One region of the Vreelandella halophytica genome, then DNA from elsewhere that is predicted to be linked to it. Evidence: predicted binding sites of a transcription regulator. Region 1 holds the regulator's gene; each other region holds the start of a gene.
The links. Region 1 encodes FliA, which starts transcription of late flagellar genes. Its sites were predicted from a motif close to CTAAAGTTNNNNNNNNNNCNGCCGATA; they were not measured.
Positions count from the first base shown of each region.

Region 1 (9,611 bases):
GACCGTGCGCAGCCGCTGCAGGATGATCTGGCCGATCGCGCCACCGCGCTCGACAAGCGCTGGGACGCCTGGTTCGAAGCGCCCCAGGAGCTTGACGAGGCGAAAGACCTGGTCAAAGAGACGCGCGCCTATCTTCATAACGTGCCCGAGGTCACCGCCGCGACCAATAAAGAGCTGATGGACATCATGATGGCGCAGGATTTCCAGGATCTCACCGGCCAGGTCATCAAGAAGATGATGGACGTGATCCGCGAAATCGAACACCAATTGGTGCAGGTGTTGATCGATAGCGTGCCCGGTGCCGAGGCGCGGGAAACCATGCAGCGCAAGGCTCAGGATCAGTGGGAAAACGACACTGCCCGGCGCAAGGAGGAGCTTCTCAACGGCCCGCAGATCAACGAATCCGCACCGGATATCGTCACCGGCCAGGATCAGGTGGACGACTTATTGGACGAATTAGGCTTTTAATGCCGCGTTATTAAGACATTGTCCCGCGTCTCATCTGGCACACTAGGCATCTTGTTCAGCCGCCCTTCGGGGCGGCTGACTTTTGGTGCGCGGTTTTTGATGAGCCGGATGGTCGATGGCAGACAACGATAGCGATCAGGAAAAGACCGAAGAGGCCACGCCTCGACGAAAAGAGAAAGCCCGGGAGGAGGGCCAGGTCCCCCGCTCGCGCGAGCTCACGACCTTCCTGTTGCTCCTGGCGGGTGTCATAGGGCTCTGGAGCATGGGACAGATGCTTTACGATCAGCTCGGCATGGTCATGGAGCGGGCGTTTTTGTTCGACCGCCGACAGGCTTTCGATACCATGCCCATGCTGACCACCGCGCTCGATCTGGGCCGGCGGACGCTGATTTCGCTGATACCGCTTTTCGTACTGCTCGGTGTCGTCGCGATGGTCGCGCCGGCGCTGCTGGGCGGCTGGCTGGTATCCGCCAAAGCCATGAAGCCGAAATTCTCGAAACTCAATCCGATCAGCGGCGTCAAGCGCATCTTTTCGAGCCAGGCGCTCATCGAACTTGCCAAGGCGATCGCCAAATCGGTCCTGGTCGGCAGCATCTCCGGCGCGTTCATCTACGTCAATATCGACCGATTTTTGGGCCTGCCCGACCAGCCGATTCAACAGGCGCTGGCGGATGCCCTGAATATGGCGGCATTGGCGGCGGCGCTGGCGATCTTCTCGCTGGTCGTGGTGATATTGATCGACGTGCCCTTTCAGCTCTGGAGTAACGCCAAAAAGCTGCGCATGAGCCAGGAAGAGATCAAGCGCGAGCACAAGGAGTCCGAGGGCGACCCGCACGTCAAAGGGCGTATCCGTCAGCAGCAGCAGGCCATGGCCCGAGGGCGCATGATGAGTAAAGTGCCCGAGGCCGACGTGATCATCACCAACCCGACGCACTATGCGGTGGCGCTTTCTTACCAGGAAGGCAAGATGGGCGCGCCGCGCGTCGTGGCGAAAGGCGCCGACGCGGTGGCCGCGCGCATTCGCGAGCTGGCGTTTGAAGCGAAGGTGCCACGTCTTGAAGCGGCGCCGCTGGCTCGGGCGCTTTATCATCACGTGGATCTGGATGGCGAAGTACCGGCAGAACTCTACACCGCCGTGGCCGAGGTCATGGCCTGGGCGTACCGTTTGAAAAGCGTGGCGCAAGAAGGGGGCGAAACGCCCCCGACCCCTGAACATTTACCGGTTCCCGACGAAATGACGCATCCCAACCGTGGCCCCGGGGCTAGCGAGGCACGTTCATGAACATTGGCCAATTAATCAGCCAGCGCAACCCGTTTGGCAGTGTGCCCATGAAGCTGCTGGCCGGCCCGCTTCTGATCCTCATGATCCTTGGCATGATGATCCTGCCACTGCCGCCGTTCGCGCTGGATATGCTGTTCACCTTCAACATCGCGCTGGCCATCATGGTGCTGCTGGTCAGCATGTTTGCCTCGAAGCCGCTGGACTTCGCCGCTTTCCCGGCGGTGCTTCTGTTCACCACGCTGTTGCGCCTGTCACTCAACGTCGCCTCGACCCGGGTGGTGCTCATGGAGGGCCACCAGGGCGGGGCCTCGGCGGGTAAGGTCATCGAAGCGTTCGGTACCTTTTTGGTCGGCGGTAACTTCGCGGTCGGTATGGTGGTGTTTTTGATTCTGGTCATCATCAACTTCATGGTCATCACCAAGGGTGCCGGGCGCATCGCCGAGGTCGGCGCGCGCTTCACCCTGGACGCCATGCCCGGCAAGCAGATGGCGATCGACGCCGATTTGAACGCCGGTTTGATCGGTGAAGAGGATGCCAAGAAACGCCGCTCGGAAGTCGCTCAGGAAGCCGACTTCTACGGCTCCATGGACGGTGCCAGCAAGTTCGTGCGCGGCGACGCCATGGCGGGGCTGGTCATCATGGTGGTCAACGTCATCGGCGGGCTGTTGATCGGTATGATGCAACATGACATGGGCTTTGGCGACGCCGCGCGCACCTACACCTTGCTTACCATCGGCGACGGCCTGGTCGCCCAGATTCCGGCGCTGGTGATCTCCACCGCCGCCGGTGTCACCGTGTCTCGCGTCAACACCGATCAGGACGTGGGCCAGCAGATGATCAGCCAGCTTTTCGTCAACCCCCAGGTGATGATTCTGGCCGCGGCGGTGATGGGGCTTTTAGGCATGGTGCCGGGCATGCCTAACCTGGTCTTTCTGATCTTTACCGGAGTGCTCGGCGGTCTGGCCTGGCTTTTGACGCGTATGCAGGAGAAAGCGCTGGTCACCGAGGATCTAAAAGAGGCCCCGGCGGCGGTGCAGGAAACCCCGGAGGCGAGCTGGGAAGACGTCCAACTGGTGGATACCCTGGGACTCGAGGTGGGCCACCGGCTGATTCCGCTGGTGGACTCGCGCCAGAAAGGCGAGCTTTTGGCGCGCATCAAAAGCGTGCGCAAGAAGTTTGCCCAGGACGTCGGCTTTCTGCCGCCGGTGGTGCATATCCGCGACAACCTGGAGCTTTCATCGAACACCTACGTGCTCTCGCTAAAGGGCGCGGAGATCGGTCGGGCCGACGCCCAGCCGGGCAAATGGCTGGCGATCGACCCGGGTCAGGTCACCGGCGAGCTTTCCGGCACGCCCACCCAGGACCCGGCATTCGGTCTGCCGGCGGTGTGGATCGATGCCAACCAGCGCGAGCACGCCCAGGTCTTTGGCTACACTGTAGTGGACGCCAGTACCGTGATCGCCACCCACCTAAACCACCTGCTGCACCGTCATTCGCCGGAGATGCTGGGCCGCCAGGAAGTGCAGAAGCTGCTCGACAAGGTGGGCGACGATCAGAAATCCCTGGTGGAAGAGGTCGTGCCCAAGGCGATTACGCTGACCGTGCTTCAGCGGATTTTACAAAATCTGCTCGAAGAGGACGTCTCGATTCGCGATATACGTACCATTTTGGATACGCTGGCCGAGCACGCCGGCCAGCAGAAAGACCCGGGCGAGTTGACGGCGCTGGTGCGCATCGGCCTTGGCCGGGCGATTACCCAGCAGTGGTTTGCAGGCCAGGAGACGCTGAACGTGATCGGCCTCGATGCCCAGCTCGAACAGGTCCTGATTCAAGCGATGAACGGCAACGGCGCGATGGAGCCGGGGCTTGCCGACACGCTGATGAACCAGGCGCAGCAGGCGCTGGAGCGCCAGGAGGCCAGCGGCGAGCCGCCTGTACTGGTGGTGCAGCACTCGCTTCGCGCTATTGTGGCGCGCTTTTTGCGCCGCCGGCTGCGCCATTTGGTCGTCATGTCTCAAGCGGAAATTCCCGACGACCGTACGCTTAAAATCACCACGCTGGTAGGTGGCCGGTGATGCGTGTTGCGTTGGGCGCTTTGCAGACCCCCGCTTTGGAAAACCTGGAGGTTAACCCATGAGCGTAAAACGCTTTGTCGGCGCTAACAGCCGGGATGTCATGCGCCAGGTGCGCCAGGCGCTGGGCGATGAAGCGCTGATCGTCGCCAATCGGCGCACGGACACCGGCGTCGAGATTTTGGCCATGGCCGAAGAGGCCGCGCTCGAGCAGGCCGCGCCGCTCGAAGCGGTGGGCATGGATGAAAGCGCGCCAACACTCCTGGCCGCCCAGCCCGCGCCGGCCAAGGCGAGCCCCGCGCACCCGTTCGAGGAAGTCAGCGAGCGGCTGCTGCGCGAAATGCAGGACATGCGTGCCCTGTTGGCCCGATCGCAAACCGGCGACGCCAAGGGTGCGCCGCCCGCCGGCGGTGCCACGGTGACCACGCTTTTGACCCGCGCCGGCTTTGGCAGTGAGCTTGCCGAAGAGATCGGCGCGGCACTGCCCGACTCCCTTGGCGCGCTGGAACTTCAGGATGAGCGGTTGCTCGGCTGGCTGCACCGCCAACTGATAGCGCGGCTTTCCGTGCTTCAGAGCGAGGCGGACTTTTTCGACCAAACTGGTATCGTGGCGCTGGTGGGGCCCACCGGCGTTGGCAAGACCACCACCACCGCCAAGCTTGCCGCGCGCTTCGTCATGCGCCACGGCACCCGCCCCGTCGCGCTGGTGACCACTGATAGCTTCCGGATCGGCGCCCACGAGCAGCTACGCATTTATGCGCGCCTGCTCGATACGCCGATGTACGCCCTCGATCACGAGCAGCCCATCGACAACCTGCTGGGGCGGTTAGGCGGCAAGCAGTGGGTGATCATCGACACCGTGGGCATGAGCCAGCGCGATCAGCGCGTCATCGAGCAGATCGGCCAGCTCCAGGGTGGCGAATCCCGGGTGCGCCTGGTGCTGGTGCTCAACGCCGCCAGCCAACCCGAAACCCTGGAAGAGGTGGTGCTTCGCTACCGCCAGGCTGCGCGGGCGGCGGGCGCCGAGCTCGACGAGTGTATTATTACCAAACAGGACGAAGCGGGGCGTTTGGCGCCGCTTCTGGATATCGTCATGCGCTTTGGGCTGCGCGTGCTGTTCTCCTCCAACGGCCAGCAGGTGCCCGAGGATATGGCGCTGGCCGACCCGGCTGCGCTGGTCGAGCAGGCGCTGGCAGGCCATACCGACGCCGCACCGGACTGCCCGCCGTGGCCGAACGCGCCGCTGGCACCGCGCTGGTCCCAGGACGTGCTGGGCCAGGGGCGCCGGTTGAGCCTGCTGCTCGCGCAGCTGCGTGAGCGGGTGGCCGGGTTCGCGCTGCTCGAAGCGGTATGGGATATCGGCGCGCTGCCGGGCGTACTGCACGACCAGCGCCTGGCGGCACTTGCCGACCAGGCGGGCGAGCAGAATGCGCTGGGCATCGTCTGGTCACCGCGGCGCAACGAGCGTGGCATGGAGTGGTCGATGCCGGATCTGAGCCTCGACGCCGACGGCCAGCTTTGTGCGCTCACGCTTTTACAGCACCGCCAGCCCGCCGGCTGGCAGGCCCGTATCGACGCCCAGCGCCAGGCGGCGGTCCATCTACTGCCGACCCTTGCCGAAGGCGAGACCCTGGACACGCTGGAAAGCGAGCGTTTGACCTGGGTCAGCCAGGCGACCGGCGCTCAGCGGATATACTGGCAGGGCGAGCGCTACGCGTTGACGGCCCTGTTTGGCGAAAGCGAACTCTCGCATCGGGTCGACGTGCGCTTTCGCGGCCAGCCGCTACAGCTATGGAATGCCCACGCCGAGGTCACCGACCAGGCCGGGCGGCATTTTCTCGCCTGGTACGGCGAGCTGCGCGACCCGGAAAGCGCCAAGCGCGTGGCCAAACGCTACTGGCTCACCCCGGCGCGGCTGGGGGCCGAAGTGCTATCGCTGCTGGTCACTCAGCTGCAAAGCGAAGGCGCGGCTATATTGACCAAGCGAGCCTGGCGCGCGCTCAAGGAAGCCGATGGCGGCGAGGTCAGTGCTCAGCTGCGCCTTTTGATGGCCAGCGGTGCCGCCGCGGCCGCCACGCACCTGGACAACGCCGAGGACGAGGCCGCGCAAACGCTGCGCCAGGACGTGATGCGCCTTTCCAAAACATCTCGCAAGCGCCGCGATACCGCGCTACTCGACGCGCTGATGCATATGTTGATGACCCGGGACGCCATCCGCCAACTAGGTAGCGTCAGCCGCGAGGCCCTGGCATGAGCGGCGGCGACCAGGCCTCGGGGCTGCGCCAGTGGGCGAGCCTGCGCAACGAAGAACGGGCGCAGCAGGCCGCCCTCGACGAGACACCAGCAAAGCAGGCTGGCAGCGAGCACGCCGAGCCCGACGTAGACACCCAGGCCACCCCGCCGGCAAGCGACGCCGCCACGCCGGTGGTCAAGACGCCGCTGGCGGTGGTGGGGCTACCGACGAAAAGCGTCGCCCCGGTCAAAGAGCGCCTTGGCGAGTGGGCCGAGCTTGGCCGGCGCTGGGCGGCGACCCCGGAAAGCTGGGAGGTCATCCCGGTGGATGCCAGCGAGCCGTTGGAGGCGTTTTGCGAGCGCTATTCACGCTGGGCGCTTTGGGTGCGCAGCGACGCGGACGCCTTCGCGAGCATGTATCGCACGCTGCGCCAGCTCAACGACAACCAGGGGCCCCGCCAGCTACTGGCGCTGCACGAGCCCGGCTTGCCCCGCGAAGGGCTTTTAGACAATTTGCAGAAGGCGGCGGCGAATTATCTGAATATCGAACTGCTGCTACTAGCGCGGTAGGCCACAATGAAAAAGCGTTTTCTGAAAAAGAGTCTTCAAGGCGTCGCGCTACTCATGGCGATGGGGGCGAGCCTGGCATTGACCGCTCAGGCGGGCACAGGCAGCTGGAGTAAGGAGGTCACCGGTATGATGGTGGCCATGAGCGACCGGGCGGTCAGCAGCCAGGTTTTGGCGCCGCCGCCGGTAGCGGAGATCGCCCAGGGGCGTATCGAAGGCGTTCACTGGCGGTATGAGGCACCGTTCGACGCCGCGCTGCGGGCCTGGCTTTGCCACCCCGAGCGCTGCGTCGAGCTAAGCGGCCAGCGCGGAAGCGAAACCGGGTTTGCCGGGCTTTCCGCCGATGCGCCGCTGGCGTTTCGCTTCGCATTGGGGCGCGGGCAGCGGCCGATGCGGGTAAAAGGGCTTCACGTGATTGTGAACTACCAGTGACGAGTGTATAGCCACGAGGCACGAGGATGTATACAGCACAAGGCAGAATTCAACACAGCGAAATGGTCACTCAGCACATGCCGCTGGTGCGCCGCCAGGCGCTGGCGCTGCAGGTCCGCCTGCCGGCGAGCATCGAACTCGATGATCTGATTCAGGCCGGCATGGTCGGCCTATTGGAGGCGCTCGGGCGCTTTGACGCCTCCCAGGGGGCGAGCTTTGCCACCTTTGCCAGCCAGCGGATTCGCGGGGCGATGGTCGATGAGCTGCGCACCCGGGATTGGCTGCCGCGCAGCGTGCGACGTTCGGCCCGGGCCATGGACGAGGCGGTCCGCCATCTCGAACAGAACCTGGGCCGGGCGCCGGAGGAGGGCGAGATCGCCCGGCATCTGGACATGCCGCTCGGCGAGTATCACCAACTGCTCAACGACGCCAACAGCGGCCACCTGCTGCCCTTCGAGGAGCTTCTGGAAGAGGGCGGGGAACCCGCTCAGGAGGCGCTGAATGCGCCTTTTGAGGAGCTTTTGGATGGTCAGCAGCGCGAAACCCTGATCGCGGCGATCGAAGCGCTGCCCGAGCGGGAAAAGCTTTTGATGGCGCTTTACTACCAGGAGGAGCTCAACCTGAAAGAGGTGGGCGCAGTACTGGGGGTGACCGAATCGCGTGTTTCACAGCTGCATAGCCAAGCCATTAGCCGTCTGCGCGCGCGGCTGCACGAGCCAGATTGACGCATTTTAACCGTTAAACCCAACCGGCGAGGAGCCGTCGATGAACCCCTCTACCTTGATCGGTATATTTGCCAGTATTCTGCTACTGGTTAGCGTGCTGTTTTTCACCGCGGAATCCCCGGAGAGCTTTCTCAACTTGCCCGGGCTTGCCATCGTGGTGACCGGCACCCTGGCGGCGACCTTCATTAGCTACCCGCTCAAGGAGGTACTGCGGGTGGTACGCCTGGTGGGGCTGGTATTTCGCCGCGAGAACACCTACGTGCGCGACGATATCAACGAGCTGGTGTCCATGTCGCGGCTCTGGTTCAAGGGCGACGTACGGGCGGTGGAGCGCGAGCTCGAACACACGCGCAACCCGTTTCTGCGCACCGGCATTCAGTTGGTGATCGCCAACACCAAGGAAGATGAAATTTTCGACATGCTGCGCTGGCGTATCGCCCGGCTCAAGGCGCGCGAGCACGCCGAGGCGCAAATCTTTCGCACCATGGCGACCTACGCCCCGGCCTTCGGCATGATCGGCACCCTCGTGGGGCTGGTTAACATGCTGGAGGTCATGGACGCCGGTGACCTGGAGGTGATCGGCCCGCGCATGGCGGTGGCGCTGCTCACGACCTTCTACGGTATCTTGCTTGCCAACCTGGTCTTCAAACCGGTGGCGGTGAAACTCGAGCGGCGCACCGAAGAGCGCTTGATCACCATGAACATGGTGCTCGAGGGCATCTCGCTGATCACCAAGCGCCGCTTGCCGTCGTTCATCGAAGAGACGTTGAACTCCTTCGTGGCCAACTACAACGACGAGATTCGTGATGCCAACGTGAAGCCGCGCGCCGAGAACGACGCGCCTGCCAAGGGGTAGGGCGATGAACCGCGAAGCCCGCCACGCACTGGAATCGCCATTCACCGGGGATGGCGACAGTGAAGATGGGTGGCTGACCAGCTACCTGGACGTATTGACGTTGTTGATCACGCTGTTCGTGCTGCTGTTGGCGCTCACCCCGGCGGGCACCGGCGACGAAGCCGCCGGCACACCCACGACCTCGGGTATTCAGCCGCTCTCTTCGGGACTTCAACCGCTCCACAGTGGGCTGAGCCCGGCGATGGACGGCCTCGATATTCAAGGCGTGAGCGTCTCCGAGGGGCGCGAAGGCATTACCCTGCGCATCGACGATAGCCTGCTGTTCGATAGCGGCGCGGCGCGGCTGACCGCTCAAGGCGAAGAGGTATTGGAAAGCCTTGGCGAGGTCATCGACACCTTCGATGGCGAGATATCAGTGGAGGGGCACACCGACAACGTGCCGATCGCCACCGCCTCGTTTGCCTCCAACTGGGAGCTTTCGACGGGGCGGGCGATTGCCGTGGTGCGCCACCTGGAAGAGGAAGGCGTGGCGCGGGAACGCCTGCGCGCCGTTGGCTACGCCGATACGCGCCCGCTCGAGGCGAACGACTCCGTAAGCGGGCGCGCCGCCAACCGGCGCGTCGAGTTCGTACTGCGCCGGCCGCCGAACGCCCAGGCGCCGGCCTCGCGTTAGGCGCTGGCGCAGCGGCGCTGCGTTTCGCGAATCGCCTCGCCGGCGCCCGCCAAACTGAACGTCATGGTCCAGGGCGGTTCGTCGCCCTGATCGAAACCGATATAAAGCTGCTCGCCGTCGCTCATCTGACCGAGCAGCGCATCGAGCTCGCCCAGGTAGAAGTGGCTATAGAAGCCGTCATCCCCCTCCTCGACGATAAACTCCGCCATGGTGTCGATCAGCGGCGCCTGGTCGACGCGTAGCCGGGCCGGTACCAGGTTCACCGCGCGGCTTTCGGTTTGCGTCTGTTCCAGGGTGACGCGCA
Region 1 is NZ_OZ309107.1:128,235-137,845, forward strand. It holds gene cheZ (protein phosphatase CheZ) at 1-468, shown strand, start outside; gene flhB (flagellar biosynthesis protein FlhB) at 584-1,750, shown strand; gene flhA (flagellar biosynthesis protein FlhA) at 1,747-3,825, shown strand; gene flhF (flagellar biosynthesis protein FlhF) at 3,884-6,076, shown strand; gene ACWHXT_RS00620 (hypothetical protein) at 6,073-6,624, shown strand; gene ACWHXT_RS00625 (flagellar protein FlhE) at 6,631-7,053, shown strand; gene ACWHXT_RS00630 (RNA polymerase sigma factor FliA) at 7,080-7,778, shown strand; gene ACWHXT_RS00635 (motility protein A) at 7,819-8,634, shown strand; gene ACWHXT_RS00640 (OmpA/MotB family protein) at 8,639-9,307, shown strand; gene ACWHXT_RS00645 (hypothetical protein) at 9,304-9,611, opposite strand, start outside.

Region 2 (9,611 bases), 420 kb from region 1:
ATGGTTATGCTTCTAATGGGATAGCTATCGTCAACACTCCCAGTGATCTCGACAAGATTGATGAGATCTTAATACTTCAGGAAGTGGCTATTCCACATTCTGGTGACCCATTTCACATCGACTATGTCGAAAGTTTGCGAAACGGTAAAAACTTACAAGCAGCTGAAATATCTGTCCAGCTATTAGCTGACAAAGAAGGTCAAATCAGGGCGCAGTGCACTACCTACAACAAGCTCAATAATGGCGTACCCATTGAGGTTCTTCCGTACGAAAATGACAAAGTGAATAATGCTGTATTACAACTGGCACCTTTTCTTCGGGAAAAGGGATTGAAAGGCCCAATCAATATACAAGGCAGACTCACCGACAACGGCTTCAAAATTTTTGAAATCAACCCACGGTTTACTGGAATTACAGGCCTCCGAGCTGCCATGGGGTTTAATGAGGTTGATAACTGTATACGGCATTGGAGCCTGGGTATTCCCTTACAAGCACTTTGCTTAAACCCGCGTGTTTTCGGAATACGACAAACAGCAAATAAGGCTATACACTTATCGCGCAACAAAAAAGTAGAGCAGTTAAACCAGAAAATTCATAGCAATAGCGAGCATAATAAAAGCAAACCTATAGTGTTAGTTACCGGCAGCACAGGAACCATTGGACGAAATCTTATAGAGACCTTATTGCAACAAGGCGAATTTGAGGTTTGGACACTGGATCGATCAAAAGAAACAGCAAGAAACATTCACCCCACTGTCAATAGTGTATTTGATTGGCACGACTTTGAATCAGGAATATTAAATTTTGGTGCAATAGATAAGATTGTTCATCTGGCATCAGCGCGGCCATTTCACGAAGCAAAAGATATTACTGATAGCCTAACTAAAGGAATGCAGCTCTTTTCAGAATATGCCGCACATGCCTCCGGTGAGATTATATATGCCTCATCACAAAGCGTTTATGGCAACCAACCCGGTGCACCTTGGACAGAAGACCTGACGCCACAACCCACAACGCTTTATGCCCAATTCAAATTTGCCCTTGAGCAGCATCTTATTGGGCTTAAAAAAGTCCACCCTGGTATCTCTTATGTTATTTTAAGGATTGGGGCGGTGACTGGGGACGATCCGACGATACGTCAGCATGAAGCGATAGCACGTTTAACCCAAAGAGCTATACAGGAACAGTTAGTTGAGATATATGGTGGCAGACAAATCCTTGGACGAATTCACTACCGTGATGTAACAAGTGGAATTCTTCAGGTGATTAATCATCATTCTTATGACAATCATTCTATTTATAATCTCAGCATGGAAAAGTCTCACACTTTACTTGAAATAGCAACTAAGATCATAGAAGTCACTGAGTCATCAAGCCCAGAAACCCCTATTACTTTTATCAAGCACGAAGGTGAAAAAGACAACATTAATAGTCATGCAGTAGATCCGTCTTGCTTTATGAATAAGTATAAATGGAAACCCAAATACTCAATAACAGACATAATAAAAGACTTATCAAAAATTAATTAATATACTTTTAATCGCCAACTAATCAAAAAAATCGCCACCAACCATTTTAAGGATGATAGATGAGCTATAAAAGACGTCAGCTATGGCTAAGATTTATGCAAAATTTTTTTGGATCAAAATGGTTTAGCTTTCCTCTGCTATTCAAGGCTAGAACAATGCTTTATAGGGGAGCATTCAATATAGGTGAATCTCCTATTATTGAAAACGATGTCTGGATCTATTGCACGCATGGACATCAAGGAAGTATCTCAATGGGCAAAAGAGTTTTATTAGCAAGGCATGTACAAATAGATTATACAGGAGATATTGAAATTGAAGATGACGTTTGGTTTTCAGAAGGCGCTTCTATTCATTCCCATGAACATGCAGTTACTAAAAACAGACTATCTCGTGGAACTGGCACTCTAAAAACCACTAAAGTAGTCTTCAAAAAAGGTTGCTGGGTTGGAAGCCGTGCTATTATTTTGCCGCAAGTTAAAGAGATAGGTGAGGGAGCGATTGTTGCTGCAGGGGCCGTTGTCACCAAAAGCGTTCCTCCTTTCTCAATTGTCGCTGGTAACCCTGCAAAAATAATCAAGATGATTGATGACGAAGCGTGAGCTTAATAGAAACGTAACATCCTGGGCCTAATGTGAAAATTTTATTTATTAGGTATGGTCAATATATAAAGCCAAGCTAGCTAATTATTTCAGATTACTTTATCTGATAGCTCGAAGAAAGGGATATGCGACGGTAAAAATTGCCTTGTGTAATATCTGACTTATCAAGCAGAATATTGTTGTGATTTATTAATATAGTTATTTTGCCCCCTTGGGCTCATGGAATAACTACAGCGCTTTGGACCACCAGGTAGAAAGCAGAAGGACTAACGTCGCTACCCTCCCTGCTTTACCGACCAAAGTGCAGCAAAGCCTGGGGTAACTCCTGGATTTTAGAAGGCTTCAAAAGCAGAATTCAGGCCACGGCTGCCAGCTTGTGCCATCGGGCCATGCCCCCAAGCACTACGTTCGGTCGTTCGTAGTTATAGATCCATAGCCATCGCAGTGATTATTCCTGCACTTTCTCGATGGAGCTGAATAGGTAGTGAGCCGACCAGCCATAAGGTACGGTGGGTTTGTAACGTTCGGTATAAGCGTTCTGCTTTGGAGGGGATAAAAACCAATGCGACCCCGCGCTGGTTGGCTCAGATTCTTAAAGTGGTGCAGGTATACTGCGAGCTGTTATCACAGCGGGTCCGGGCAGGCATCTTCTTCGCCACTCGATGATCTTATTCAGGGCGCGTATTACCAAACGCATGCTGTAGCGGGCAATATTCGCCGCTTTGTGCGCTATTTCACAGCGGAGAAATGGCTTAACACCTTCCCCTCCAGAGCCTCTTTACGCAGCTCGAACTTGAGACGTTCTTCGGCATAAATTTTCTTCAGCCGCGGGTTTTTAGCTTCGAATTCTTCGATTCGTGTGATTATGGAAGTATTCTGGCCGCCGAAGTTGGCTCAACACTTATAAAACCAGGCATCGCTCACGGCAAGGCTCTGGCGCTGGAAAGCTGCTCTAAGCTTGCTTTAGAATAGCTATTATTTGGCTATCGAGACCGTGTTTTTTCATTCGGAAATTTTCCTTCAATTAGCTTACAGAAATACTACTTTTGAGCGCTTTAATCAAGAGGGAGGATCCACTTATCTAGCTACCTTTCAACTTTACCTGCCCCACTTTTTCGCGGGACAGGCTACTAAGCTTTACTGACTTAACTTTTTTATAAATCAACTATCTTTCAAAAACTTCTTCTCCAAGGAAGCATAATATGCGGCCAACTCTCTAAGCTTTAACCTTTTATAATACAAGGACATCCATTTAAAAGTATTGGCCTGCATTTTGTTTTTTTCTTTCAAACTCTTGCTCGACCACAAAGAATCCCCATGCATTCTATAAGCTGCAGGCTTTATATCAGCCATGTACTTACTTTTTCCGTACTTACCTAGCAAAGCAATTAAGAAGTTATCTCCGTTACCTGCATTTAATTTTTCTTTTGGGAAATGAGAAAACTCTTTTCTAAAAAACATGCTCAGCGTAAGAATAAAACAATTATTCTTAAGCATATCCTCTTTAGAATAATCACGTTTAAACTCATCTCGCAACTTCGATTTTGCCACCATACCGTTTTCATCGAAAACAAAGGCATCATGATGACACAAAACAACATCTGGGTTCTTTTCCATAAAATCGAACTGCTTTTGAAGTTTGTTAACATCAGTCCAGTAATCATCCCCCTCGCACATTGCTATATATCGCCCTTGCATTTTGGGGAAGCAGAAATCAGTGGCTTTAAGCCCTTGTTGAAATAAGTTCTTTTCTTGATAAATGGGCTTTATCAAATCAGGGTACTGATCTGCATATTTTTGTATTATTTTTTGTGTGCCATCTGTTGAAGCATCATCGTGAAGAACAATTTCAAATGGAAAACTTGTTTTTTGAGCAACTATTCCCTTGATAGCATCTTCGACAAAATTTCCGTGGTTATACGTAGGACAAAAAACACTTACTACTGGCGCCCCCTTAACATGCTCACTCTGGGCAATCACTGGACCAGCAGGAGGCGTAATAGTGGCCTTATTATTCGCCTTCAAACTTTTAGGTAAAACTGACTGAGCTTCTAAAAACTCCAGGGCTTTCTCTTTCGAGACTTCCGCCATCAATTCAAATGCCATATCGTGCGCTGCAAAACCGGCACTCAAAATAAAGGCAAGCTTATTTTTTCGATCATCAGTCAGCGCTGCCATGCGCTGGTGATTAGGTATAAAAAGAACATCTGCACTTTCTTGCTCACTGGCGCATGGAGAACGCTCATGTAGTTTCTCGGGCAAGTGGCTATGGTGGCGAATGTTATGAAAACGATAGAAGCGGAAGCCGTTGCGGCTCGCCCAGTGTTGAAGCTCGGCCAGGCTCGGCTGCTTTTCGTGTGTTAGCTGAAAGGGAATACGTGCCTGGATGAGCAATGTATGTTCGAGCGCTTCTTTACCATTCTCGAGCACCGCCATGGCATCGCTAAGTTCGTCGAGAATCAGCCAATCAAGGCTTTCCAGACCGGTAATGCTGTCCAGAGCAACCGAATTGATGGGCAATTCCGCCAAGAGCTGTGTCCCCAGGTGGTGACGCTCGGGAAGCTGTTCGGCGGGCATGGGCTTTAGCGTGCTGGTCATTTCCGGGGCAACGCAGGCATTGAGCGTGGCTGCGTTACCATCGCCCAATAAGGCATGCTGAAAAATCTGGATCGTATCGCTGCCTTCGTACTGCTTGGCGTTCTTTACTTCGCTGGCAGGATCAAAGGCCACGATGCCAAAAGCGCTCGTTGCGCCCATCTGATCGGCCAAGCCACTTTTGATCAAACTGGCGCGGTTATCGAGTACGATAATTTTACCCTTGAACTGCCAGGTAAAGTCTTCCGTGAGGTGTAGGCGAGGCGCCTTTGATACGCCCTCTTCGCCGCTACCCGCTTTGTTAGTAAACAACTGCTCTAGAGAACGATCAACTTTCAGCTCAGGCTTGTTGGCGACACTTGGCAAGCGCTGACGATGGCGTTTTTTCTGGCTAATTGAAAAGTCTTTATTGCCTGCGCGATCACGCGCCAGGGGGGTTAAGGCATCGAGCAGCCGTTCGGTCGCGCGATTTATATGGTGCCTCTCTTCTCCTACACTGAACGCCCGCGCTACGTAGTCCTGGTAAAGTGCTTCATCATCGAAAAAGGCCACGGCCGCGTCGAAAAGCGTCTGAAGCTCCTCCTCACTCAGCAGGTGCTGATAAGGCTCTTCGTAACATGGTGCTGGAAAATCAAAGGCAATACCTGCCTCACCCACCATTTCGGGCATGCCACCCCGGTTGGTAATAAGCGCCGGTATGCCATTGAGCATGGCCTCGGCCAGTACGCGCCCGGAGCTTTCCCACCAGAGGCTGGGGGCTGCCAGCACACGTGCACGGCTGTAAGGCCCACGCATATCGGTGGTATTGGCCGTCACGGTCACATTGCTTAACGTGCTGCGCTGCTGTCCCATTTGGCGGGTCGTTTCGCGCAGAACCGCCGACCAGTCGGCGCGTGCTTCAACTACCTCGAGCTCGATATCGGGTCGCTCTCGCTCCAGCTTTTCGGCTAGCTGAACGAACACACTAGCGCCTTTTTGCCAGCTGGGGTTCACGAATAGCAGGCGCTTACGTTCGTGCTCTTCGGCGATGAAGCGGTCCGCGGCAATGAACTTGCCTACCGGCTTGGCGGCAAACCCCACTTCCTTACGGTACATATCCGCCGTGGCCTGGCTGTCGGTCACGATCAGGTCGATATCACGGCACCAGCGTGGCGACTTGTAGTTGCCATTGGCCAGATAGAAAGCCACCGGGATACCACGGTCGCGCGCTTCGTCGGCAATGAGCATATCGACGGTTTGACCGCCGTAGAACCAGACGATATCCGGCTTGAAAGAATCGAGCAGGTAGAGATATTGGCTGTACCAAAGCCCTTCTTCATGAGTCGTAAAGTGATTTCGATTATGGCTATAGCTCACGAGCATTTGGTGCGTCAACGGACCATCTTCTGCTTCGATCAACTGGTGCAGGTGAGCATTTAGGTCGGGAAACTGCTCCTTGAGCTCTCCCATGCCCTTGGGGTTATCAAACACCGTTGCGCCTAGTATCTGCACTTCATAACCACTGGCCACCAGCTGCAGCAACATTTGCCGTACGGTCATACTGGCACCGCTGGACGTATCCAACAGGCAGAAAGGATTGGCCCAGAGAAGGCGAGGCTTGCGTTTTTCTGAAACAGGTGCAGTTTTTTGCTTGGCCATTAAACGACTCGCATAGCAGTAGTAATCATATAGCTAGTTTACGTTGCTAATACAGAGAGCAAAGGCGCGAATGCACCCATGTTTAAGCAGGTATTCTGGCAATCGCTACCTGGAGCATGGACCAACCGAAAAAGCCCTCCCCCCCAGTGTTTTCAGTATTTAAAGCAAATAAGAAGCTTACTTTCCAAAAAGCAAAACAAAAACGGGGCCTATTGGCCCCGTCATTGTTAAGCGCTACTGCTACTGCTTTATTAGCCCAGCAGAGACAGCACGGACTGCGGGGTCTGGTTGGCCTGGGCCAGCATGGACGTACCCGCCTGCTGCAGGATGTTGGCACGCGTCATGTTGGACACTTCCACCGCGTAGTCGGCGTCCTCGATACGTGAACGCGCTTCGGACAGGTTGGTGGTGGTGGTCGCCAGGTTGTCGATCACCGAGTCGAAACGGTTCAGCGTGGCACCCAGGGTGGCACGCTGAGTGTCCAGCGACTCCAGTGCAGTATCAACGTCGTCGATCAGTGTCTGGAAGGTAGCATTGGTCGCGCCAGCGCCAGACAGTGCCGCCGCCGAACCACTGACACCCAGCGCGCTGCTGGTCGCATCAAAGGTATTAACGACAATGGTGTCGTTACCGGTGGTGTTCGAGCCAACCTGAATGTTCAGGGCAGTGCTTGCGCCACTGGCCAACAGGCTAGTGCCGTTGAAGTTGTTGCTGCCCGCTACGCGATCGATCTCGGCGATACGCTCGTTGATCTCGGTAGTGATGGCCGCACGGTCGTCGGCGGTGTTGGTATCGTTGGCGCCCTGTACGGCCAGCTCACGAATACGCTGAAGGTTGTCGTTGATCTGGTCCAGACCGCCTTCCATGGTTTGTACCAGCGAGATACCGTCGCTGGCGTTACGGCTCGCCTGATCCATACCCTTGATTTGGGCGGTCATTTTGTTGGCGATGGCTTGACCTGCAGCATCGTCCTTGGCGCTGTTGATGCGCAGACCGGATGAAAGACGTTCCTGAGCCTGAGCCAGCATGCCCTGGGACTTGTTCAGGTTGTTCTGGCCGATCATGGAAGTGATGTTGGTGTTGATAACAGACATGAATTTAATCCTCGGTGTTTAGTGGCCCGGGAAAGGCCTATGAATCGGCACTAGCATCGCCGTTATTATAATTAACGGCCGTACGGCCGGATTCTTGAGAAAATAGTGCCTTTTTTTAGAAAAAATTATCCTGTTTAAACAATTGTATTCCAGACGGTACAAAGCTACGGCGATTCATGACCAAGCTTTAACCACCCGGCATCGGTATGGATTTTAAACGTAAAACGGGGCCCAAGGGGCCCCGTTTATTACACTGTTTTCAAGCTCACTTGCTAAGTGATTAGCCCAGCAGAGACAGTACGGACTGCGGGGTCTGGTTGGCCTGGGCCAGCATGGACGTACCCGCCTGCTGCAGGATGTTGGCACGGGTCATGTTGGACACTTCCACCGCGTAGTCGGCGTCCTCGATACGTGAACGCGCTTCAGACAGGTTGGTGGTGGTCGTCGCCAGGTTGTCGATCACCGAGTCGAAACGGTTCAGCGTGGCACCCAGGGTGGCACGCTGTGTGTCCAGCGACTCCAAGGCGTCATCAACGTCATTGATCAATGCCTGGAAGTCACCATTGGTCGCACCCGCACCGCCGGAGGCAGACGCCGCAACGATGGTTGCCGCGGAACCACTCACGTTGAGCGCGCTGCTGGTCGCATCAAAGGTATTAACGACAATGGTGTCGTTACCGGTGGTGTTCGAGCCGACCTGAATGTTCAGGGCAGTGCTTGCGCCACTGGCCAACAGGCTAGTGCCGTTGAAGTTGTTGCTGCCCGCTACGCGGTCGATCTCGGCGATACGCTCGTTGATTTCGGTAGCGATCGCGGCACGGTCGTCGGCGGTGTTGGTATCGTTGGCGCCCTGTACGGCCAGCTCACGGATACGCTGAAGGTTGTCGTTGATCTGATCCAGACCGCCTTCCATGGTTTGTACCAGCGAGATACCGTCGCTGGCGTTACGGCTCGCCTGATCCATACCCTTGATTTGGGCGGTCATCTTGTTGGCGATGGCCTGACCCGCGGCATCGTCCTTGGCGCTGTTGATGCGCAGACCGGATGAAAGACGTTCCTGAGCCTGGGCCAGCATGCCCTGGGACTTGTTCAGGTTGTTCTGGCCGATCATGGAAGTGATGTTGGTGTTGATAACGGACATGGGGTAATCCTCGGTGTTTAGTGGCCTGGGAGGGGCCGGAAAATCGGCGTTAGCATCGCCGTTACTATAATTAACGGCTGTACGGCCGAATTCTTTAGAAAATAATGCCTATTTTTAGAAAAAAACCATCTTCTTTAAACAATTATATTCCAGGACGGTACAAAGCTACGGCAATCCATTAACCCCCTTTAACCACCCGGCATCAGTATGGGTCTTAAACGTAAAACGGGGCCTTTCGGCCCCGTCATGGTTTAGCACTAACGTACTATTAGCCCAGCAGAGACAGTACGGACTGCGGGGTCTGGTTGGCCTGGGCCAGCATGGACGTACCGGCCTGCTGCAGGATGTTGGCACGGGTCATGTTGGACACTTCCACCGCGTAGTCGGCGTCCTCGATACGTGAACGCGCTTCGGACAGGTTGGTGGTGGTGGTCGCCAGGTTGTCGATCACCGAGTCGAAACGGTTCAGCGTGGCACCCAGGGTTGCACGCTGTGTGTCCAGCGACTCCAGCGCAGTATCAACGTCATTGATCAATGACTGGAAGTTAGCGTTGGTCGCACCCGCACCGCCCGAGGCAGACGCCGCAACGATGGTTGCCGCGGAACCACTCACGTTGAGCGCGCTGCTGGTCGCATCAAAGGTATTAACGACAATGGTGTCGTTACCGGTGGTGTTCGAGCCGACCTGAATGTTCAGGGCAGTGCTTGCGCCACTGGCCAACAGGCTAGTGCCGTTGAAGTTGTTGCTGCCCGCTACGCGGTCGATCTCGGCGATACGCTCGTTGATTTCGGTAGCGATCGCGGCACGGTCGTCGGCGGTGTTGGTATCGTTGGCGCCCTGTACGGCCAGCTCACGGATACGCTGAAGGTTGTCGTTGATCTGGTCCAGACCGCCTTCCATGGTTTGTACCAGCGAGATACCGTCGCTGGCGTTACGGCTCGCCTGATCCATACCCTTGATTTGGGCGGTCATCTTGTTGGCGATGGCCTGGCCCGCGGCATCATCCTTGGCGCT
Region 2 is NZ_OZ309107.1:545,351-554,961, reverse strand. It holds gene ACWHXT_RS02630 (NAD-dependent epimerase/dehydratase family protein) at 1-1,529, shown strand, start outside; partial or broken gene ACWHXT_RS02625 (type B chloramphenicol O-acetyltransferase) at 1,991-2,128, shown strand; gene ACWHXT_RS02620 (glycosyltransferase) at 3,290-6,361, opposite strand; gene ACWHXT_RS02615 (flagellin N-terminal helical domain-containing protein) at 6,613-7,455, opposite strand; gene ACWHXT_RS02610 (flagellin N-terminal helical domain-containing protein) at 7,736-8,596, opposite strand; gene ACWHXT_RS02605 (flagellin N-terminal helical domain-containing protein) at 8,865-9,611, opposite strand, start outside.
Region 2: the regulator FliA is predicted to act here: its motif matches at 8,668-8,694, upstream of ACWHXT_RS02610 (flagellin N-terminal helical domain-containing protein).

Region 3 (9,611 bases), 410 kb from region 1:
CGCAACAACCGCTTGATTACCCTTTCCGGCGGTATGAAGCGCCGCGTACTCATCGCCAAGGCGCTCTCTCACGAGCCGCGCATTCTGTTTCTCGATGAACCCACCGCCGGTGTGGATGTGGAGCTTAGGCGCGACATGTGGCAGGTGGTGCGCGGGCTGCGTGACAACGGCGTGACCATCATTCTCACCACCCACTACATCGAAGAAGCCGAAGAGATGGCCGATCGCATCGGCGTGATCAATCACGGCGAAGTGGTGCTGGTAGAAGAGAAAGCGGCACTGATGAAAAAGCTCGGCAGCAAACAGCTCACCCTGGAGCTGCACACCCCGCTTGCCGCATTGCCTTCGCGCCTCGAGGGCGACACGCTGAGCCTGACCGACGATGGTCAAATGCTGGTGTACACCTACGATGGCCATCAGGAAGAAGAAGGCCGCGGCGTGTCCGGCTTGTTGGCCGCGCTGAGCGAAGAGGGCATTCGTGTGAAGGACCTGCACACCCGGCAGAGTTCGCTTGAAGATATTTTCGTCGATTTGGTCAAGGAGCGCTCATGAATCTCTACCCCGTCCGTTCGATCTACATGGCGGAGATGGCGCGCACCCGGCGCACGCTTTTGCAAAGTATCGTCTCACCGGTCATTTCCACTTCGCTCTACTTCGTGGTGTTTGGCGCGGCGATCGGCTCGCGTATCAGTGAAATCAACGGAGTCAGCTACGGCGCCTTCATCGTGCCCGGGCTGATCATGCTGATGCTGCTGACGCAAAGCGTTTCCAATGCGTCCTTCGGCATCTTCTTTCCCAAGTTCTCCGGCAGTATTTACGAGATTCTTTCCGCGCCCATTTCGTATCTTGAAGTGGTGGTGGGCTACGTGGGGGCCGCGGCGTCCAAATCGATACTGCTGGGGCTGATCATTTTGGCCACCTCGAGCTTTTTCGTGCCGCTTCAGATCGCCCACCCGTTCTGGATGCTGACCTTTTTGGTGCTCACCGCCGTCACCTTCAGCCTGCTGGGGTTCATCATCGGCATTTGGGCGGATGGGTTCGATAAGCTTCAGCTGGTGCCGCTTTTGGTGATCACCCCGCTGACCTTTTTGGGCGGAAGTTTTTACTCTATCGATATGCTGCCGCCGTTTTGGCAAAGCGTGACGCTGGCAAATCCGGTGGTCTATCTGGTCAGCGGCTTTCGCTGGAGCTTTTACGGCATCAGCGACGTAAGTCTTGGGGCAAGCGTGGGTATGATTACGCTCTTTCTCGCCGCAAGCCTGGCCATGATTGGCTGGATTTTCCATACCGGCTACCGGCTGAAACCCTAAGCGTCTCAATTTTTGATCATTTAAAAGGCAAGATTCCCCTATGCCGCTTTTGCAAAGCATCGTTCACCGCTTGGAACCCACCCTGGACGGCGAGCGCCTGACCGTGACCACCGCGCCAGCCGTTGGCGAAAGCGACGACCCGGTGATGGCAAACCTGGTGGGTAAATTGAATGATACCTACAACACCAAGGCCAAGGGCTGGGGGCGCTTCGCTCTCGAGGGCGAGCAGGCCGGGCCGCTGGTGGCCTGGCTTGCCGCATACCTTAAAGGTGATCAGGACTTCATGGCATTCTCCACCGCCCTGACCGAGCGCCTGGCGCGCGAGCTGCAGGAGGCGCTTTCGGTGAGCGGGTATCTGGTGATCGCCCACCAGCGCCAGGGCGATACCGAAACGCTCTTCTTTGCGCTCGTGCATCAGCGCGAAGGCATCGGTATTAGTGAATCCCACCAGGCCGTGCCCGCCGCCCAGCTCAATACCCAGCAGCTCACCCTGGCCGCGCGGGTCAACATTACCCAGTGGCAGGGCGATGAAACCGCCAGCCAACAGTACGTCTCGTTTCTAAAGGATCGCGGCGCGAAGAAGCTGGCCGATGGCGTGGCGGCGGTACTCGGCATGGAGGAGGGCATCGACGCGCCTGCCGAGACGCGCACGCTGCTCAAGGCCTTTAGCGACTTCGTCGAGCAGGAAGAATTCGACGAAGAGGCCAGCCGCGAAAAGACCGATACGCTGGTGGACTACGCCAACGAGCAGATGCGCCGCGGCGAGCCGATGACCCTGGAAGAGCTCTCCGGGCTCGTTGACGAACAGCAGCCCAAGGCGTTTTATGAGCACATCCGCAACGCCGACTACGGCCTTTCGCCGGAGATTCCGCCGGACAAGAAAACGCTGAGCCAGTTTCGCCGCTTTACTGGCCGCGCCGGTGGCGTCTCCATCAGCTTCGATTCGCACCTGCTGGGTTCCAGCATCGAGTACGACGAGGGCCAGGATCGGCTGATCATCAAGCAGGTGCCCAAGCAGCTCAAAGAACAGCTTGCCAAGCGTAAGGAGTGAGCCATGCTCGACGCGATTCGGGATTTTTTTCAGGACGCGCTCGCCGAGCCCGAGCGGCGCGAAAACCAGCACCTGACGCTGGAACTTGCCTCGGCGGCGCTACTTTGCGAAGTGATGCGCGCGGACTTCGAGCAAACCGAGGCCGAGCGCCAAACGCTCAAGCAGATACTCATGGCCCGCTATCGGCTGGGAGACGCAGACGTCACCGAGCTGATGGCGCTGGCGGATGCCGAAGTGGAGGAGGCGGTGGACCACTACCAGTTCGTAAGCCTCATCAAGGAGCACTACGACTACGCAAAGCGCTGCGAACTAGTGGCGCTGATGTGGCAACTGGCGTGGGCGGATGGCAGTATCGACCCCCAGGAAGAGCACCGCATTCGCCGCCTGGCGGATCTTCTGCATCTAAGCCACAGCGACTTCATTCGCAGTAAACTCGCCGCCGAGGAGCGCCAACGCCCCCATGAGTGACGACTCCCAGGCCGCGAGCTTGACCGAATTGCTCGACGCCATGGCGCAAATGGAAGAGGAAAAGCGCCGCGTCAGTGTCGAGGATATTCTCGACGCCGTCGGGCGGCGCTCCTTTGGGCCGCTGCTGCTGGTGGCGGGCATCATTACCCTGGCCCCCGTCGTGGGGGATATTCCTGGCGTGCCCACGCTCATGGCGGTGCTGGTGCTTCTAACCTCGAGCCAATTGCTTTTGGGGCGCAAGGCCTTCTGGCTGCCGGGCATACTCCTGAACCGGTCGGTCTCGCGCAAAGGCTTCGATAAATCACTAGGGCTGATGCGCAAGCCTGCCAAGTGGGTCGACGGGCTTTTGGGCGTGCGCCTGGCCTGGATGAGCGGCTATATCGGTATGCGCGCTACCGCGCTTGCCTGCTCGTTGGTGGCGCTGGCCATGCCGCCGATGGAGTTCATTCCCTTCACCGCCAACGGCGCGGGGCTTGCGCTAACGCTCTTCGGCCTGGGGTTGGTGGCAAAGGACGGACTGGTGCTCTCGCTTGGTTTTCTGATCACCGGCGCCACCTTCGCCGCCATTCTCATGTATCTGCTTTAAGCCCGCGCTGCGCTCGAGAGTTGAAGGGAGCGTTAGCGGTAGGTCAGCAGGTTCATCACCAGCCGGTTCAACTGCTGCTGAAACTGCCCGCCCGGCGAGGGGGGCGTGGGGTCGGAGGTGATCACCACGGTCATGTCACGCTCGGGAATGACGAACAGCGCCTGACCGCCGTAGCCGCGCCCGTAATACACCGGTGTGGTGCCAAGGGTGGTAACGAACCAGCCAAGCCCATAGCCATCCCCGGTCCACTGAGAACTACCTCGCGGTGTCCAGGAGTCTTCCACCCAGCCTTCGGGCAGAATGCGTTCGCCGTCCACCACGCCATCATTGCGGTAAAGCTCGCCGATTTCCACCAGCGCCCGGGGTGAAAGCTGCATATCGTTGCCGCCAAAGTAGATGCCCTGCGGGTCCTGCAACCAGCGGGGGATGGCAATGTTCAGCGGCTCGGCCAGAAGCCGCTGGGCAAGCTGGTAGGTCGACTCACCGCTTGCGTAGGTGAGCGCGGCAGATACCAGGTGGCTGGAGCCGGTGGAGTAGAGCATGCGCCCGCCGGGCTCATCCACGAACGGCCGGCTCAGCGCATCCTCTACCCAGTTGGAGCTCGCCACCCAGCCGCTGTAGTTGCCGCCCGAGGTGCGCTCGAGCCCCGCCTGCATGGCGAGCAGGTTCTCGATGCTAATCTCGCTAACCTTCGGGTCCACACCTTGGGGCACGTAGCTGCCTAAAAGCTCGACCAGCGGCTGGTCGATCGAGTCGATCACACCGGCCTGGATAGCGGCGCCGGTAATCGCCGCCAGCACGGTTTTGGAGAGCGACTTCACGTTCGCCGGGGTGGCGACTCCCGGGCCGCCCTGATGAAATTCGTGAACGATCTCACCTTCGACCGCGACGACCACCGTATGCAGGCGGCCAAGCGCGCTGGCTTGCTCGTCCAGCACGTTAAACGCCTCTCTCGAGGGCGCGTCGGCCTGAGCGGTAAAAGGCAGTCCCATGGCCATCGCCACCCCGAACCCCATTAACATTGCGCGCATTGGCATTCCTTTTTGACGACGACTCGACTGTTAAAAAGCGTAGAGTCTTCGCCCCGCTAGCGCACGTAAATTACGCAAAGAACCCAAAAGCCTGCTAGGATGTGGGTGTTGCCCCGATGGGGAAAGCAACCCGTTGATTTTTCTAAACGCAAAAAAGCAAGGAGCGCCGTTATGCGTAATATCATCTACATCGTGGGTCTGGTAGTCGTCGTACTGTTTATTCTTTCGATGCTTGGCCTTCGTTGATCACAACGCCGTGCCAAACACAAACGCCCGCATTCGCGGGCGTTTTTGCGTTTAGAGCGCTTTTTTAAGCGTGTTCGGCTATCCCTGGGCCCTAGGCGCAGTCCGCCGCCCCCTGGCCAAACATATCGAACATGATCTCGCGGCCCAGCGCCGTTAGTACGAATCGCCCCGCTGTGTTGAGGGTACCCGCTTCGCTCGCCTCGAGGGTTTTGCGACACCTGGCCCAGCCAGCGTTTTGCGCTTCCAGTACGGCCATCTCCCGCTTCGCCAGCCCACAGCCAGGTAGCGTAATGGTTTCCAGCACGTGGCCGTTCACATAGAGAAGCTCCGCCACGTTAAAAAGGCATCCACGCAGCTGCTCTCGGCTAAACGGGGCGGGGTGGGCAGTCGGGGTTTTGCCTTGGGCAGACATGAGGCTCTCCAGCAGTGAACGCGAAATACGCAGGCCAGTGTAAGTCACTCATGGGCATTAGACCAAGGTCTATATAAGACGATGGTTCAACGAACGCTTTTTAGCGAATTCTTTGGGTAGCGACGTAGTCTCAAAATTTCCAAACATTACAGAAAATAACCTTTTAATGAGTTAAAACAGGTCAAGAGCTAAAGAAAAAGCGCCGGATGCCGATATTCAATGCATCAACGCAGGCAAATTTCAGGTCGCGCGGTTAATTGAGCGACGCTAATCGAAGGGGCACTAATCTATGGCTTCCATTACCTCACTGGGCATTGGCTCGGGGCTGGATTTGAACGGGCTGCTGGGCCAGCTTGAAGACGCCGAGAGCGCCAAGCTCACCCCCATCGCCGAACAGGTACAGTCCGAGAAGGCGACGCTTTCTGCCTATGGAACGCTGAAGAGCGCCATTTCTACCTTTCAGGATGCGACTCAAGCACTCAACGATGCCGAGTCGTTCGAGAGCCTCACGACCAGGGTCGATGGCGATGCCGTGACGGCCGTGACGACCAATGAAGCACAACCCGGCCGTTACGAGGTCGAGGTGGAGCAGTTGGCGACCGCCGGGAGTTTCGTTACGGAGCGTTTGGGTTCATCCGACGAAAGCATTATTAGTGGTGAGCAAACGCTAACTTTCGGCTTGGCTGAAGGCGATATGGCGCCCATAACCATTGCCGACGGCAGTTCGCTGGAAGGCATCCGCGACGCCATCAATGAACAAGGCGGTGGTCAGGTAACGGCTTCCATCATCGATGACGGCCAAGGGTATCGGCTATCGGTCATGGCCAGTGAAACGGGCGCTGATGCCAGCATCGAAAGCTCCAACTTTTCCTCCATTTTATCGAGCGATGCCGTTACCTCGGATGTGCAGGTCATTCAGGCGGGGCAGGACGCTGCCTTCAACGTGAACGGAATCGATATCGTCAGTGCCTCCAATCAGGTCGAGGGTGCTATTCAGGGTATGACCTTGAATCTTACGGAAGCGGGCGCCTCGAGCACCGTGCGCGTCGAGCAGGACGACGAAGCGCTGCGGGACAATGTGACTGCCTTTGTAGACGGATTCAATGCGCTGAAAGATACCCTGACGCGTTTAACCAGCTTCGATGCCGAAACCGGCCAATCAGCAGGGCTGAATGCCGACGCAACCACGCGCGCAGTCGAGCGGGAACTTCGCCAGTCCATCAGCAGCGCAGTGGGTGGTGAGGGCTTCAGCGTGCTCTCTGATATCGGTATTTCACTGCAAACCGACGGTAAACTCAAAATAGACGACGATAAACTGGATAGCGTCATTGCGACCGAGCCCGATCAGCTTGCCGGCTTTTTTGCCGGTAATAGTGAAGAGGCGGGGATGGCGGGGCAAATCAATGCCTCCCTCGAGCGCCTCGTGGGCGATGGAGGGCGCCTGGATACGGCTGAAAGTAACTCCGAAAGCCGTATCGGGACCCTCGAAGACCGTTTCGCCCGAACCGAGGAGCGCATCGATCAGACCATCGCGCGCTTTCGCACCCAGTTTCAGGCAATGGATAGCATGGTGGCGCAGATGAACCAGACCAGCAGCTACCTGAGCGAGCAGTTAGGGATGCTGGGCCAGAACAACCAGTCGTGATCGCCAAGCGATACTCGTGAGACAGAAAATGCCCGGCGTTTGCCGGGCATTTTTGCAGGATTTTAAGAATCTTAACCGCTAAAGTTCGTCGTTTATCAGCCGATAGAGTATTTAACTGTACTTCTCTACTACTTACTAGAGGACTAACCTCATGGCGTCTATTACGGCATTGGGAGTGGGGTCTGGGTTGGATTTGTCGGGCTTGGTGGAACAGCTCAAGTCGGCTGAACGCCAAAAGCTCGTTCCGATCCTTGAGCAGAAAAGTGCTCAGCAAACCAAGATTTCTGCTTATGGGCGCCTGGAATCGGCAATGGATAGGGTGCAGAACTCTATTACGGCGTTGAACGATGCCGCTACTTTCAAACAGCAAAAAAGTACGGTAACGGGAGAAGGCGTACTGGCGACGGCGAGCGAGAAAGCCAATCCAGGTCGCTATGAGGTGACGGTTTCCCAACTGGCGCGCGGCGGCAGCGCTGCGTCCAATAGTGTGGCACTGGACCAGGAGCTTACGGCAACCGATACGAAGTTGACGCTTAATTTTGGTGCTGGCGATACGCAAACAAGCTACGGCGTCGATATTAAAGCAGGCAGTACCCTGGCCGAGGTTCGTGATCAGATCAATGCGGATAAAGAGTCTGGCGTTACGGCTTCGCTCATCAATGATGGCAAAGGGTATCGCCTGGCGCTGAGCTCCAAGGAAACGGGCAAAGAGGCTTCGCTGACGGGGTTTTCAGGACTGACCTCCCTTTCGATGGACCCTGCCACGCTACGCGCTGGCCAGGATGCCGAGTTGAACGTCAACGGCATCGCGATTACGAGTAAAAGTAATCGGGTAGAAGAGGCCATCCAGGGAGTAACGCTCAACCTGACCGCCGCCTCCCCGACCCCGTCCACGCTTGTAATCGAGCGTGATGATGCGTCATTGAAAGAAGCCATCAATGCCTTCGTTAGCAACTATAACGAAATGAAGTCCACCGTTGGCCGTATGACCGAATTCAAGGGCGAAGGTAAGACCTCGGGCGATTTAGTGGGCGATCGTACCGTTCGTACTATCGAAAACCGGCTGCGCCAGGATGTAACGGGCAACTTTGGGACGAGCGATATAACGCGGCTTGCTCAAATGGGTATCGACATCGACAAGCAGGGCCGTCTCAAGGTCGATGAAGCCAAGCTGGATGAAGCAATTGCCAATAATTCCGAGGGGTTGGCTGCCTTTTTTGCAGGTGACACGAAAGAAGGCGGCTTTGCCGGGAAGATAAGTTCGACGCTCAAGGACATAACCGGGGATGACGGCATCATCAAGAGCTCCATCGGCAGTGCTGAGCTGCGAATAGAGAGCCTGGATCAGCGCAAGCTGCGTATGGAAGCCAGCATCGAACGAAGCACTGAGCGCTACCGTAAGCAGTTCGGCCAGTTGGACGGCATGCTCGCCCAGATGAACTCCATGAGCAGCTACCTCTCTCAGCAGTTCGATATGATGAGCGCCATGCAGAAGAGGTAGGTCGTGCTTTCCTGGCGGGGCCAGAACGCTTTTTGACGTAACAGCTATAAATGCAAGTAACGGGGCCGCAAGGCCCCGTTTGTCGTTTGAGGATGAAACGATTTTTTATAAAAAAGTGCAAAAAAGCTAAAGAAATGGGACGACAGGTCGTTAATTATAATAACGGCGATGCAAGTGCCGATTCATAGGCCTCTCCCGGGCCACTAAACACCGAGGATTAAATTCATGTCTGTTATCAACACCAACATCACTTCCATGATCGGCCAGAACAACCTGAACAAGTCCCAGGGCATGCTGGCTCAGGCTCAGGAACGTCTTTCATCCGGTCTGCGCATCAACAGCGCCAAGGATGATGCTGCGGGTCAGGCCATCGCCAACAAAATGACTGCCCAAATCAAGGGTATGGATCAGGCGAGCCGTAACGCCAGCGACGGTATCTCACTGGTACAAACCATGGAAGGCGGTCTGGACCAGATCAACGACAACCTTCAGCGTATTCGTGAGCTGGCCGTACAGGGCGCCAACGATACCAACACCGCCGAAGACCGTGCCGCGATCGCTACCGAAATCGACGAGCGTATCGCCGAGATCGACCGTGTAGCGGGCAGCAACAACTTCAACGGCACTAGCCTGTTGGCCAGTGGCGCAAGCACTGCCCTGAACATTCAGGTTGGCTCGAACACCACCGGTAACGACACCATTGTCGTTAATACCTTTGACGCGACCAGCAGCTCACTGGGTGTCAGTGGTTCCGCGGCGGCCCTGTCGGGTGCTGGCGCCACCAACGAGAACTTCCGGTCATTGATCGATAGCGTTGATACTGCCCTGGAATCGCTGGACACTCAGCGTGCGACCCTGGGTGCCACGCTGAACCGTTTCGACTCGGTGATCGACAACCTGGCGACCACCACCACCAACCTGTCCGAAGCGCGTTCACGTATCGAGGACGCCGACTACGCGGTGGAAGTGTCCAACATGACGCGTGCCAACATCCTGCAGCAGGCGGGTACGTCCATGCTGGCCCAGGCCAACCAGACCCCGCAGTCCGTACTGTCTCTGCTGGGCTAATAGTACGCTAGCGCTAAATCATGACGGGGCCAATAGGCCCCGTTTTTTGGTTTTTTAACCTACATTTTTGTTTATTGGATTTCTTGTAAATCGCCGTATGGCGGGAGCTTAAGCACGAAGGCTTGGGTTTTGAGTGGCTAATGTTACTTTCCCTTACATAAAAAGCGTATTGTTTTCTAAAGACTTTGTACGAGCAGCCGTTACCAAGGGGTAGCGGCATGACAAACGTCGCAAAGTTGGCCCGCTGGCCAGTTATACTTCTAGGAGCAATACTCATGTCTGTAATCAATACG
Region 3 is NZ_OZ309107.1:534,514-544,124, forward strand. It holds gene ACWHXT_RS02550 (ABC transporter ATP-binding protein) at 1-552, shown strand, start outside; gene ACWHXT_RS02555 (ABC transporter permease) at 549-1,310, shown strand; gene ACWHXT_RS02560 (nucleoid-associated protein) at 1,351-2,361, shown strand; gene ACWHXT_RS02565 (tellurite resistance TerB family protein) at 2,365-2,829, shown strand; gene ACWHXT_RS02570 (exopolysaccharide biosynthesis protein) at 2,822-3,415, shown strand; gene ACWHXT_RS02575 (serine hydrolase domain-containing protein) at 3,448-4,446, opposite strand; gene ACWHXT_RS02580 (hypothetical protein) at 4,784-5,104, opposite strand; gene fliD (flagellar filament capping protein FliD) at 5,394-6,749, shown strand; gene fliD (flagellar filament capping protein FliD) at 6,901-8,250, shown strand; gene ACWHXT_RS02595 (flagellin N-terminal helical domain-containing protein) at 8,476-9,318, shown strand; gene ACWHXT_RS02600 (flagellin N-terminal helical domain-containing protein) at 9,594-9,611, shown strand, end outside.
Region 3: the regulator FliA is predicted to act here: its motif matches at 8,377-8,403, upstream of ACWHXT_RS02595 (flagellin N-terminal helical domain-containing protein).